2 linked regions of the Rhodopseudomonas palustris genome follow. The protein of the gene in region 1 interacts with the protein of each later gene in a pairwise test. Links are inferred from orthologs where the notes say so. Each region holds a gene or a part of one and is shown on either strand. Other genes may lie near its edges.

Region 1 (7,462 bases):
GATCCGCGACCGCCAGGACATCGTCTATCGCGACGTGCCGCCGCCGTCCGCCGCTCCGGCAGCGCCGGCCAAGCCTGCGGCTGCGCCGCCGGCCGCCAAGCATCGCGAGAGCCATCTCGCCGATCCGGTGCTGCTGTTCCGCTATTCGGCGCTGACCTTCAACGGCCACCGCATCCACTACGACCGCGACTATGTCACCAAGGTCGAGGGCTATCCCGGCCTGATCGTGCACGGCCCGATGCAGGCCGCGCTGCTGGTCGAATTCGCCGCCAAGCTCAAGGGCAGTGCGCCGAAGACGTTCAGCTATCGCGGCGTCCAGCCGCTGTTCGACGGCGCCGACTTCAGCGTCAACGCCAACGAGACCGCAACCGGCCTCGAGCTGTGGACCGCCAACGCCGACGGCGTGCCGACCATGAAGGCCACGGCGAGCTGGTAGCTCTTGCAACATGCACGTCATTCCGGGGCGCTCACGAAAGTGAGCGAACCCGGAATCTCGAGCTGTTCTGCGACTCCGACGTTTCCCCAATTTCGGGATTCCGGGTTCGCGCGCGAAGGGCGCGCGCCCCGGAATGACCGGCAGACATAAGGACCGCGGGGACATATTGACTCCCCTCCTCTCCTCCTGATTGATCGACGGCAAGCAACAAGCACGGTGCCTTGCGCCGGAGGAACCGCCTTGCCGAAGAAGCCGAAGTCGCACGCGGCGACCACCGTCAAATCCGCCACCCTCGATCTGCTCCGCGCCTTCAGGATCGATCGGGTATTCGGCAATCCCGGCTCGACCGAGCTGCCGTTCCTCAGCGACTGGCCGGACGACATCGACTACGTGCTGGCGCTGCAGGAGGCCTCGGCAGTGGCGATGGCGGACGGCTATGCGCAGGCGACGCGCAACGCCGGCTTCGTCAATCTGCATTCGGCGGCCGGCGTCGGCAACGCGCTTGGCAACATCTACACCGCGTTCAAGAACCAGACGCCGCTGGTGATCACCGCCGGGCAGCAGGCGCGTAGTCTTCTGCCCTTGCAGGCCTTCCTCGGCGCCGAGCGCGCGAGCGAATTTCCGCGGCCTTATGTGAAATACAGCGTCGAGCCGGCGCGCGCCGAAGACGTGCCCACCGCGATCGCCCGGGCCTACTATGTGGCGATGCAGCCGCCATGCGGCCCGACCTTCGTGTCGGTGCCGATCGACGATTGGGCGCGGCCTGCGGCGCCGGTGCCGCCGCGCACGATAACGCGCGAGCTCGGGCCGGATCGTGCGACGATGCAGGTGCTGGCCGATACGCTCGCCGAAGCCAAGAAGCCGGCGCTGGTGGTCGGCCCCGCTGTCGATCGTGCCGCGGCGGTCGGGCTGATGGTGCAACTCGCCGAGCGCGCGCGAGCGCCGGTGTGGGTGTCGCCGTTCTCCGCCCGTTGCAGCTTCCCCGAACGGCATCCGCTGTTCGCCGGATTCCTGCACGCGTCTCCCGGACAACTGTCCGAAGCGCTCGACGCTTACGACGTCGTGGTGGTGATCGGCGCGCCCGTGTTCACCTTCCATGTCGAAGGCCACGCCGCGATCTTCGACGGCGCCTCGAAATTGTTCCAGATCACCGACGATGCCGAAGCCGCATCGGTGACGCCGCTCGGCACCAGCATCATCGCCACGATGACTCCTGCCCTCACGATGCTGCTGGAGCTGCTGCCGGAAGCCAAGCGCGCCGCACCGCCGGCTCGCGCCGTGCCGCCGGCGCCGCAGCCGGCCGAGCCGATGCCGGCGGAGGTTCTGCTGCACACCCTGCGTGCGGCGATGCCGGAGAGCGCCATGCTGGTCGAAGAAGCGCCATCGCATCGACCGGCGATGCAGAAGTACATGCCGATGCCCGGCCAGGACAGTTTCGCCACGATGGCGAGCGGCGGACTCGGCTGGTCGCTGCCGGCCTCGGTCGGCTTCGCGCTGGCGCATCCGACCCGCCGCACCGTCTGCCTGATCGGCGACGGCTCGGCGATGTATTCGATCCAGGCGCTGTGGACGGCGGCGCAGCGCAAGCTGCCGCTGACGGTGGTGGTGCTGAACAACGGCGGCTACGGCGCGATGCGCTCGTTCAGCCAGGTGATGCAGGTGCGAAACGTGCCCGGACTGGAGCTGCCCGGGATCGACTTCACCGCTCTGGCGCAATCGCTCGGCTGCGATGCGGTGCGGGTGACGCGCAGCGCCGAGCTGGCTCCGGCGCTGACGCGCGCCCTTGCATGGGACGGCGTCAGCGTGGTCGAGGCGATGCTCGATAGTTCGGTGCCGATGCTCTACGCGCGCAACGGCTGACGTCGCATCATCAATTATCCAGCGCCTCGTACACCAGCTTCTTCAGCTCGCGCTGGATCGGCTGGCGGTGCGAAGGGGTCTGCTCCATCAGCACGAAGAACATGTCGAGCTTCGGATCGATCACGAAGTAGCAGCCCGACGCGCCGTCCCACTTCAATTCGCCGAGCGAGCCGGGCGGCGGCGGCTTGGCGTGGCCGGCGTCGGTGCGGACGCCGAGGCCGTAACCGTAGCCGAAGCCGTCACCCGGGAAATAGAAGTAGTCGCGCTCGATCCCGGAGTTCGGACCGATCTGATCGGTCGTCATGTCCTTGAACACGGCTTCGCTGAGATAACGCTTGCCGTCGAGTTCGCCCTTGTTGTGCAGCATGCGGACGAAGCGGATCACGTCGGGCGGCGTCGAGGTCAGGCCACCGCCGCCGGATTCCCACTTCTTGACGATGTCCGGCCGGCTCGGCCGCCCGACCCGGAAATCGGCGTCGTTCGGCATCGGCTGCGCCATACGCGCCTTCTGTTCATCGGTCGTCAGATAATAGCGGGTGTCCTTCATCCCGAGCGGATCGAACAGCCGCTCCTTCTGGTATTCGTAGAACGACTTGCCGGAGGCGACTTCGATCACCCGGCCCAGCACCTCGTAGGAATTGCCGTAGTCCCACAGCGTGCCGGGCTGCTCCTGCAGCGGCAGCTTGGCGATCCGCTCGGCGAATTCGGCATTGCTCGGATCGTTATCGTAGATCTTGGCCGCCGCGATGGTCTTGCGCACCAGGCTGTCGCCATAGAAGCCGTAGGTGATGCCGGAGGTGTGCAGCAACAGATCGCTGATCAGGACCGGACGCTTCGGCGCGACGAAATCGAGATACTTCTCGCCGTCCTCGCGCTTCTTCTCGACACCGACCTTGGTGTCGGCGAACGCCGGGATGTATTTCGACACCGGATCGTCGAGCTTGATCTTGCCGTCGTCGACCAGCGTCATCACCGCGAACGCCGTGAACGGCTTGGTCAGCGACGCCAGCCGGAAGATGGTGTCGTCGGTCATCGGCTGCTTGGTGGCGACGTCGCGGACACCGAAGTACTTGTGATAGACCGGCTTGCCGTGGCGCTCGATATACACGATCGCGCCGGGGATCTTGCCCTCGGCGATGATCTTGTTGAAGAACTCGTCGATCCGTTCGAGCTTCTTGTCGGAGAACTGCACGCTCGGCGGCAGGTCGAAGGTGGTCTCGGCGATCGCCGGGCTCGCGGCCGTTACGGCCAGCGCTCCTGCCATCAACCATCGCGCAGCGCGACGCAGCATTCTCGTATCCTCCTGAGTTCTTCTTCGTGGATGTGATGGTAGCGGCGCGTGGAGCGGTTTCAAGGGGCCGCATCCGTAAGCGCCGCGCGATGCAACTCGGCACTCGCCGGCGAGAAGCAACAGAACACCGCTCGCGTGACCGAAGTGGTGGCGCGCAGCGCATCGAGGGTGATCCGGACAGCGATCGGCGCCGCGCGCTCGGGCGGGAAACCGTAAACGCCGGTGGAAATCGCCGAGAACGCGATCGAGCTCAGCGCATGATCGTTCGCGAGCTGCAGGGCGCGGGCGTAGCAGGAGGCAAGCGCGGCGTCCTCGCCATGGCGGCCGCCGTGCCAGATCGGGCCGACGACGTGGATCACATGGCGCGCCGGCAACCGGTAACCGCGGGTGATCCTGGCATCGCCGGTGTCGCAGCCGCCGAGCGTTTCACATTCGGCGAGCAGTTCGGGACCGGCCGCGCGATGGATCGCACCGTCGACACCGCCGCCGCCGAGCAGGGAGGCGTTGGCGGCGTTGACGATCGCGTCGACGGCGAGCGTGGTGATGTCGGCGACGACGACCTCACAGGTCGCCGTGCCGATCTGGCGGACGAAGGGGCTCAGGCGGCGGCCTTGATGCCCTTGTCGGTGAACAGCTTCTGCAGTTCGCCGGCCTGGAACATCTCGCGCACGATGTCGCAGCCGCCGACGAACTCGCCCTTCACGTAAAGCTGCGGAATGGTCGGCCAGTTCGAGTACTGCTTGATGCCGTCGCGCAGCTCGGCGTTTTCGAGCACGTTGTGGCCCTTGTACGGAATGCCGATGTGATCGAGGATCTGCACCACCTGACCCGAGAAGCCACACTGCGGAAACTGCGGCGTGCCCTTCATGAACAGGACGACGTCGTTGGCCTTCACTTCGTTGTCGATGAATTGCTCGATGCTCATGGCGAATCCTTTTGCGGCGCGGCCGGCTGACCACCAGCGGCCGGGTCGAACGGTCATATATGTATCCTGAAACCGGCGAATAGCCCAAGTCAAAACCGATTGAGCCCGGCTGTCGCCTTGACTTCGCTACCGTTTTTCAAGCGGTCGATGCCCGGCGAAGACCGCCTGTCCCACGCCGGCTATTTCCTCGCCGGTACGCCGCCGACCTTACATCCGGCCTGCCAGAGCCTATGTGTCGTCTGGAACTCATTCCCAACAGCAGCGTTTTCCACCAAACCGGAGATGCTCGTGACGATTTCATCCTCCGCTGCAAGCTCGGCAGCCGATTCTTCCCCATCGTCCGTCTCCGCCCGTGATCTGGCCGACCGGCTATCCACCGCCTATCGCACCGTGCGCGACGAGACCGAGCGGCGCGCGGCGCCGCTGTCGCCGGAAGATCAGGTGGTGCAGTCGATGCCGGACGCCAGCCCGGCAAAATGGCACCGCGCCCATACCACTTGGTTCTTCGAGCAGTTCCTGCTCGGCCCGCATTGTCCGGGCTATCAGGTGTTCCACCCCGACTACGCCTTCCTGTTCAACTCCTATTACGTCTCGGCCGGGCCCCGGCATACCCGCGCGGCGCGCGGCCTCCTCACCCGCCCCGGCGTCGCCGAGGTCGCGGCCTATCGCCGCCACGTCGATGAGGCGATGCTGAACTGGTTCGCGACCGCCGACGCTGCGAAACTCGAACAGATCGCGCCGCTGATCGAGGTCGGGCTCAATCACGAGCAGCAGCATCAGGAATTGCTGCTGACCGACATCCTCCATGCCTTTGCGCAGAACCCGATCCCGCCGGCTTACGATCCGGCCTGGCGACTGCCGGCGACCGCGCGCGACGGTGACGATTGGGTCGCGTTGCCGGAGGGTATCCACCCGATCGGCCATGCCGGCGACAGCTTCCATTTCGACAACGAAAAGCCGGTGCACCGCGCGCTGGTCGGGCCGGTCAAACTGGCGCGGCACCTCGTCACCAATGCCGAGTGGCTGGCGTTCATGGCCGACGGTGGCTATCGCACCGCCACGCTGTGGCTGATGGACGGTTTTGCCTGCGCCGAGCGCGAGGGCTGGGAAGCACCCGGCCACTGGCGGCAGGTCGACGGCGAATGGAAGATCATGACGCTCGGCGGCCTGCAGGCCATCGATCCCGACGCCCCGGTCTGCCACATCAGCTACTACGAGGCCGACGCCTTCGCGCGCTGGGCCGGCAAGCATCTGCCGACAGAGATGGAGTGGGAAGTCGCGGCGCGCGCCGGGCATCTTCCGGATGCGTTCGGCACCGTCTGGCAATGGACTCGCAGCGCCTATGCACCCTACCCGGGCTACAAGGCGATCGAAGGCGCGCTCGGCGAATACAACGGCAAGTTCATGGTCAATCAGCTCGTGCTGCGCGGCTCGTCCTGCGCGACGCCCGAAGGCCACAGCCGCGTCAGTTATCGCAATTTCTTCTATCCGCATCACCGCTGGCAGTTCACCGGCCTGCGGCTCGCCGACTATGGCGCCTGATTTGAAGATCTCAATGCGCCACGCGCGCAGCCTGGAGGATCGCCCATGAACGTGCACGTCGCCGTGCAGACGCAAGCGCATCGGCTCGATTCCAACACGGCTGCGTTTGCGCGCGATGTACTGGATGGGCTGACGCGGCCGCAGAAGGAATTGTCGCCGAAGTACTTCTACGACGACACGGGCTCCGAACTGTTCGTCGAGATCACCCGCCTGCCGGAATACTATCCGACCCGTACCGAGCTCGGCATTCTGCAGGGCCGCGCGGGCGAGATCGCGTCCCTGATTCCGCCGGACGCGGCGATCGTCGAGTTCGGCGCCGGCGCCACCACCAAGATCCGCCTGCTCCTCGCCGCGCATCAGGTCGCGGCCTATGTGCCGGTCGATATCTCGGGCGACTTCATCATCACCCAGGCCGAAGCGCTGCAGCGCGATTTCCCGCAGCTCGCGGTGCATCCGCTCGCCGCCGATTTCACCAAGCCGTTCGCGCTGCCGCCCGCGGTCCGCGACCTGCCGAAGGTCGGGTTCTTTCCCGGCTCGACGATCGGCAACTTTGAGCCGCAAGAGGCGCGGCGCTTCCTGGAGAGCGCCCGCGACATTCTCGGCCGCGGCGCCCGGATGATCATCGGCGTCGATCTGGAAAAGGACGAACGCGTCCTGGTGCCGGCCTATGACGATGCCGCCGGCGTGACCGCCAAATTCAACCTCAACCTGCTGATCCGCATCAACCGCGAACTCGGCGCGAATTTCGATCTGTCCGCGTTCGCGCATCGGGCGATCTACAATCGCGATCAGCACCGCATCGAGATGCATCTGGTCAGCCTGCGCGACCAGACCGTGAATCTGTTCGGCGAGCGAATCGGCTTCCGCGCCGGCGAGACCATCCACACCGAGAACAGCTACAAATACAGCCTGGAGCGGTTTGGCGCGCTGGCGCAGCAGGCCGGCTGGACTCCGGCGCAGTGCTGGACCGATGCGGACGCGATGTTCTCGGTGCACGCGCTCGAAGCGAACTGAGACAGCCGCCGCGTCCCGCCTGTCATCGCCGAACTAAGCCGCTGCTTCCTCTGCGGCGGCGACCCGCGCCGCGCGCCGGCCGCGCGCTTCGGCGGCGCATTTGGCGACGTGGACTTCGCGATTGATCACCTGCAGGTTCGGCAGCCCCCAATAGCCCAGCAGCTCCGGCCATGCGCGGTCGCGGTGCCGTTGCCAGACCTGAAACAGCGGCACGAGGTGATCGACTTCAGAACTCCGCAGCAGCCTTCGGTTGGTCTCGCGGCAGCGGCGGCCCTGCAGGCGCCGCAGCAGCTTGGTCTGGCCGCTCGGGGCATTCCAGAACTGCCAGGCGGTGACGCAGGCGCTGTGCCAGGTGGCGTTGGTGTTGATGCCGGCGTCCCATAGATCGGCGTGC
Region 2 (5,236 bases), 3.5 Mb from region 1 along the record:
CGGCGTTCTTCTCGGCCAGCGAGACCGCACTGACGGCAGCCTCGCGCGCCAACATGATGCGGCTGGCCAAGCAGGGTAGCAGCAACGCCGGCATCGTCGGCCGGCTCCTGGGGATGCGCGAGCGGATGATCGGCGCGCTGCTGCTCGGCAACAACGTCTTCAATATCGGCGCGTCCGCGCTGGCGACCGGCCTGTTCACCGCATGGTTCGGCGAGCTGGGCGTGCTCTACGCCACCGCGGTGATGACCGCGCTGGTGGTGATCTTCGCCGAGGTGATGCCGAAGACCATCGCGATCTCGGCACCGGATCGCTTCGCACTGTTGGTCGCCAAGCCGATGCGGCTGATGGTGCTGGTGCTCGGTCCCGTGCTCGTGGTGATCGAGGCCCTGGTGCGTGTGCTGATGCGGCTGCTCGGCATCAAGCTCGGCGCCAACCAGTCGCTGCTGTCGGCAACCGAACGGCTGCGCGGCGCGGTCGAGCTGATTCACCACGAGGGCGGCGTCGCCAAGCACGATCGCGACATGTTCGGCGGCTTGCTCGACCTCAATGAGTTGCAGGTCTCCGACGTGATGGTTCACCGCACCGAGATGGTGATGGTCAACGCAGACCTGCCGCCCGACGAATTGGTCCGCGAGGTTCTGGCCACCGAATACACCCGGATTCCGCTTTGGCGCGACAAGCCGGAGAACATCATGGGCGTGCTGCACGCCAAGGATCTGCTGCGTGCTTTGCGCGCCGCCGACGGCGACGCATCCAAGATCGAGGTCGGCAAGATCGCGCTTCCGCCGTGGTTCGTACCGGAAATGCGCCCGGTCTCGGAACAGCTCAAGGCGTTCCGCACCCGCAAGACTCACTTCGCGCTGGTGGTCGACGAATACGGCGAAGTCGAAGGCATGGTGACACTCGAGGACATCCTCGAGGAAATCGTCGGTGATATTTCCGACGAACACGACGTCGTGGTCGCAGGCGTCCGTACCCAGCCGGACGGCTCGGTCGTGGTCGACGGCTCGGTGCCGATCCGCGACCTCAACCGCGCGATGGACTGGAACCTGCCGGACGAGGAAGCCACCACCGTCGCCGGCCTTGTGATCCACGAGGCACGGTCGATTCCGGAGCGCGGCCAGAATTTCACCTTCCACGGATTCCGGTTTCGCGTGCTGCGCCGCGAGCGCAACCGCATCACCGCACTACGCATCTCCCCGGTGCCGCGCGAGGGCGAGGCCGAACTGATCGAAACGAGCAACCGGAAGACACGGGCCGGATCGGCGTAGGCCGGCGCTGCGCTCGGAGCATTTTCGAGCGACGAGGAGGCCGGTGCGCGTGAAGAAGACGCGTCGACGGAGACAGCTCGACCGGGTGTGAGCTTCAGGCTTCGCCGGGTGCCTTGGCCTTGATCGCCAGCGCGTGGACGCCGCCCGTCAGTTCCGCGGCGAGGAGTTCGTTGATCATGCGATGGCGATCGAGCCGGCTCTTGCCGGCGAACGCGGCGGACACGATATTGACCCGGAAATGAGTCTCGCTGCGGCCGGCGTGCCCCGCGTGCCCTTCGTGCAGATTGGATTCGTCGACGACGTCGAGGCTTTCCGGCGTGAAAGCTTCGCGCAACTTCTGCGTGATAGTGTCCTGAGTGCCCATGCCCGATGCCCACCGTCGGCCGTTATTTCGTCAAACACGTCTGCGACGCATCAACCCGGGGGTCGCTCGGAATGTCAAGACTTGAAGCCCGAAGCGTTGCGTAGTCAAAGTCCGCCCATGCCAATCGACTCGTCCAAATTCTTCGACAAGATCCGCGTCAAGCCGCGGGCCGCGGAAGTGGCGCGCGAAGCCGCGCGCGAACAGGTGCGGATGTGCGATGCGCCGGGCTGCACCAGCCGCGCCGCGCACCGCGCGCCGAAGGGGCGCGGCCACGAAAAGGACTATTGGCATTTCTGTCTCAATCATGTCCGGGAATTCAACCAGGGCTATAATTTCTTCCAAGGGATGAATCCTGATGACGTCGCCCGCTACCAGAAGGACGCGCTGACCGGCCATCGCCCGACCTGGAAGATGGGGCAGAACGGTGCCCGCAGCCGCGCGCGCAGCCCCGAGGATCTCGAAGGCGCCGCCGATCCGTTCAACGTGTTCAACGAATTCACCGGCAGCCGCCGCCGGCGCCGCGGACCTGATCCCGCCGAGGAGGTGCGCGCCGAGCCGCGCAAGGTGTTCAACGCCGAACGCAAGGCGCTGCAGGTGATGGGCCTGGACAGCGACGCTACGCTCGAAGTGGTCAAGGCCAAGTACAAGGCGCTGGTCAAACAGCATCACCCCGACGCCAATGGTGGCGACCGCTCGACCGAAGACCGCCTGATCGAAATCATCAAGGCCTACAACTATCTGAAGACGGTGGTCCGGAGCTGATGCGGCGCTACGGCCGTTTGTTTTTGACGGGATCAGGATCACACCCGATCCTCAGGATCCGGGCTGCGGGCTCCCGAACGGTCAGGTCCGCTTCAACCAATCGATGAAGCTCTCTACTCTAACGGGCTTGTGTGCCGGAGCGCCGGCGCCGATACGCCCAAACGCCCAGCACCGCCATTCCGGCGACACCGGCCACCACCGGCAGCCAGTGATGCAGCGTCGCATGGTCGCGCTCGAGCACGGTGGCCGCCAGCACGCCCGGCAGCACGTGAGCCGGCGCCCAGATCAGGATCGCCGGCACGTCGACCGCGAAGAAGCGCTGCGGCGTCATCTGCAGCGCACCCGCGGTGACCGGCACGAACGCCCGGATCGGCGGAACAAAGCGGCCGAACAGTACCGCCCAGACTCCCCAGCGTCGGAAGAAGCTCTCGGCCCGCGCCACCAGATCTGGATAGGTCGACAGCGGCCAGGCACTGAGAATCCGGCGCTGCGCCCGGTGGCCGGTCCAGTATGCGGCGCCGTCGCCGATCAGCGCGCCGGCGATCGCCGAGGCAAGAACGCCGACCGGATTCAGCTCGCCACCGGGAATCAGCGCGCTCAGCGCCAGAATCACCGTGGAGCCCGGCACCAGCGAGCCAAGCACCGGTACCGCTTCCAGCAGCGCAGCCAGGAACAACACCAGATAGGCCCAGCCGGCATGGGCCGCAGCGAATGCGACCAGCGAATCGAGGAATGAACTCAAGGCGCGTCTTGCTCCGGCTGATCGGTCGACGATGGCGGCAAGCTTACGGCGCCTGTACCTGCTGAAAAGTTGCGCGGCTTGCCGGTTCGCCCGCCGGATTCGCAACGCTGCCTTCCCAAAACCGCGCCGCGCTCTTATCTCAATGAAACATCGACGGAACTTTGATCGCGCGGCGGGCTTCTGCGGATCGCGGCTGTCTGCTAGGTTCAATTCCGCACTCAACCGCATCCACCACGAAGATCGGGTTTCGGGCGCGTCCGGGACCACGGAGGATTGATGACCGCCGCTACGACCACTGCTCCGGAGATCGCCGGCCTTCCCGACATGAACGTGTCGGTCCGGCAGGTCTTCGGCATCGACAGCGATCTTGAAGTTCCGGCCTATTCCGAGGTCGACCCCCACGTACCGGACGTCGATCCGGATTACCGCTTCGATCGCGCCACCACCCTCGCCATTCTGGCCGGTTTCGCCAAGAACCGCCGCGTCATGGTCACCGGCTTCCACGGCACCGGTAAATCCACCCATATCGAGCAGGTCGCGGCGCGGCTGAACTGGCCGTGCGTCCGCGTCAACCTCGATAGCCACATCAGCCGAATCGACCTGGTCGGCAAGGACGCGATCGTGGTCCGCGACGGCAAGCAGGTCACCGAATTCCGCGACGGCATCCTGCCCTGGGCGCTGCAGCACAATGTCGCGCTGGTGTTCGACGAATACGACGCCGGCCGTCCCGACGTTATGTTCGTGATCCAGCGCGTGCTGGAAATCTCCGGACGACTGACGCTGCTCGACCAGAACAAGGTCATCAAGCCGCATCCGGCGTTCCGACTGTTCGCCACCGCCAATACCATCGGCCTCGGCGACACCTCCGGCCTGTATCACGGCACGCAGCAGATCAATCAGGGCCAGATGGACCGCTGGTCGATCGTCACCACGCTGAACTATCTGCCGCACGACGAGGAAGTCGAGATCGTGCTCGCCAAGGCGAAGCACTATCGGAACGCCGAAGGCCGCGACACCGTCAACAAGATGGTGCGGCTCGCCGATCTGACCCGCAACGCCTTCGCTAACGGCGATCTGTCGACGGTGATGAGCCCGCGCACGGTGATCACCTGGTCGGAGAACGCCGAGATCTTCGGCGACATCGGTTTCGCGTTCCGCGTCACCTTTCTCAACAAATGCGACGAGCTGGAGCGCCCGCTGGTGGCGGAATTCTATCAGCGCTGCTTCAACGCCGAGCTGCCGGAGAGTTCGGTCAACATCGCGATGAGCTGACCCCAACAGCCTCTCCTTGCGCGCGAGGAGAGGCGGAAGGCAGGCGATGACAACGACCAAGTCGAAGCTGCGCAGTGATCCGATCGAGCCGGCGACGCCAAAGCCGTCGCGGCGGCACCGGGAAGATCTGTACGGCTGGGTCCAGGATCAAGTCGCTCTCCTCAAAGCGGGGCGGCTGTCGGAAATCGACGCAGTCAACATCGCGGACGAGTTGGGCGACGTGGGCAGGACAGAGTACGACAAGCTGCAAAGCGCCATCCGAGTCGTCCTGTTGCATCTGCTGAAGTGGGACCATCAACCGGAACGGCGATCCCGGAGCTGGGTGCTGTCCGTCCGGGAGCATCGCAGGCGGATTGGGCGTCTCTTGCGGGACAACCCAAGCCTGCAGCCGCGCATATCCGACGGGATCGCCGAGGCCTATGAGGACGCTATGGACGATGCCGTGAAGGAAACAGGACTGACCGAAACGGCTTTTCCCGCGACTTGTCCCTACGATTGGCGCGCCATCGTAGAACGCGTGATCGAGCACGACGAACTGCAATCACCACGCCGGCATTGATCAGCATGACCACCCAGAACACCAAAATCCGCACCGGATCGAAGGAAGCACCGACCGAGCCGTTCAAGCGCGCGGTGACCTCGTGCTTGCGCGCGATCGCCAAGGCGCCGGACCTGGAAGTCAGCTTCGCGGCCGAGCGCCCAGGCCTTGCACCGGGCAAGGCGCGGCTCCCCGAACCGGCCCGGAAGATGAGCAAGCGCGACGCTGCGATCGTGCGCGGCCACGCCGATTCGATCGCGCTGAAGCTCGCCTGTCACGATCCGAAA

What was found. The genes of interacting proteins can lie anywhere in the genome.
Region 2: the proteins of grxD (region 1) and FLL57_RS20105 interact in binary tests that used the Escherichia coli proteins (3 or more experiments, as listed by UniProt). The link is inferred for Rhodopseudomonas palustris from one-to-one orthologs.

What each region holds. Positions count from the first base shown.
Region 1 is NZ_CP041387.1:853,375-860,836, reverse strand. Bases 2,850-5,747 are described here. They hold grxD (Grx4 family monothiol glutaredoxin), read right to left. Parts: upstream 4,513-5,747; coding sequence 4,186-4,512; downstream 2,850-4,185. Other genes in these bases: egtB (ergothioneine biosynthesis protein EgtB), read left to right, coding at 4,795-5,747; FLL57_RS03935 (O-acetyl-ADP-ribose deacetylase), read right to left, coding at 3,647-4,189; FLL57_RS03940 (serine hydrolase domain-containing protein), read right to left, coding at 2,850-3,587. In the rest of the region: FLL57_RS03950 (FAS1-like dehydratase domain-containing protein), read left to right, coding at 1-436; mdlC (benzoylformate decarboxylase), read left to right, coding at 677-2,296; more of FLL57_RS03940, read right to left, coding at 2,307-2,849; more of egtB, read left to right, coding at 5,748-6,054; egtD (L-histidine N(alpha)-methyltransferase), read left to right, coding at 6,100-7,068; FLL57_RS03915 (hypothetical protein), read right to left, coding at 7,102-7,462. UniProt on the Escherichia coli protein: Monothiol glutaredoxin involved in the biogenesis of iron-sulfur clusters.
Region 2 is NZ_CP041387.1:4,368,405-4,373,640, forward strand. Bases 1-2,955 are described here. They hold FLL57_RS20105 (BolA family protein), read right to left. Parts: upstream 1,636-2,955; coding sequence 1,366-1,635; downstream 1-1,365. Other genes in these bases: FLL57_RS20100 (HlyC/CorC family transporter), read left to right, coding at 1-1,271; FLL57_RS20110 (J domain-containing protein), read left to right, coding at 1,753-2,397; FLL57_RS20115 (DedA family protein), read right to left, coding at 2,516-2,955. Outside these bases: more of FLL57_RS20115, read right to left, coding at 2,956-3,139; cobaltochelatase subunit CobS, read left to right, coding at 3,416-4,411; FLL57_RS20125 (DUF29 domain-containing protein), read left to right, coding at 4,458-4,970; cobaltochelatase subunit CobT, read left to right, coding at 4,976-5,236. UniProt on the Escherichia coli protein: Transcriptional regulator that plays an important role in general stress response. Has many effects on cell morphology, cell growth and cell division. Acts by regulating the transcription of many genes, including dacA (PBP-5), dacC (PBP-6), ampC and mreB.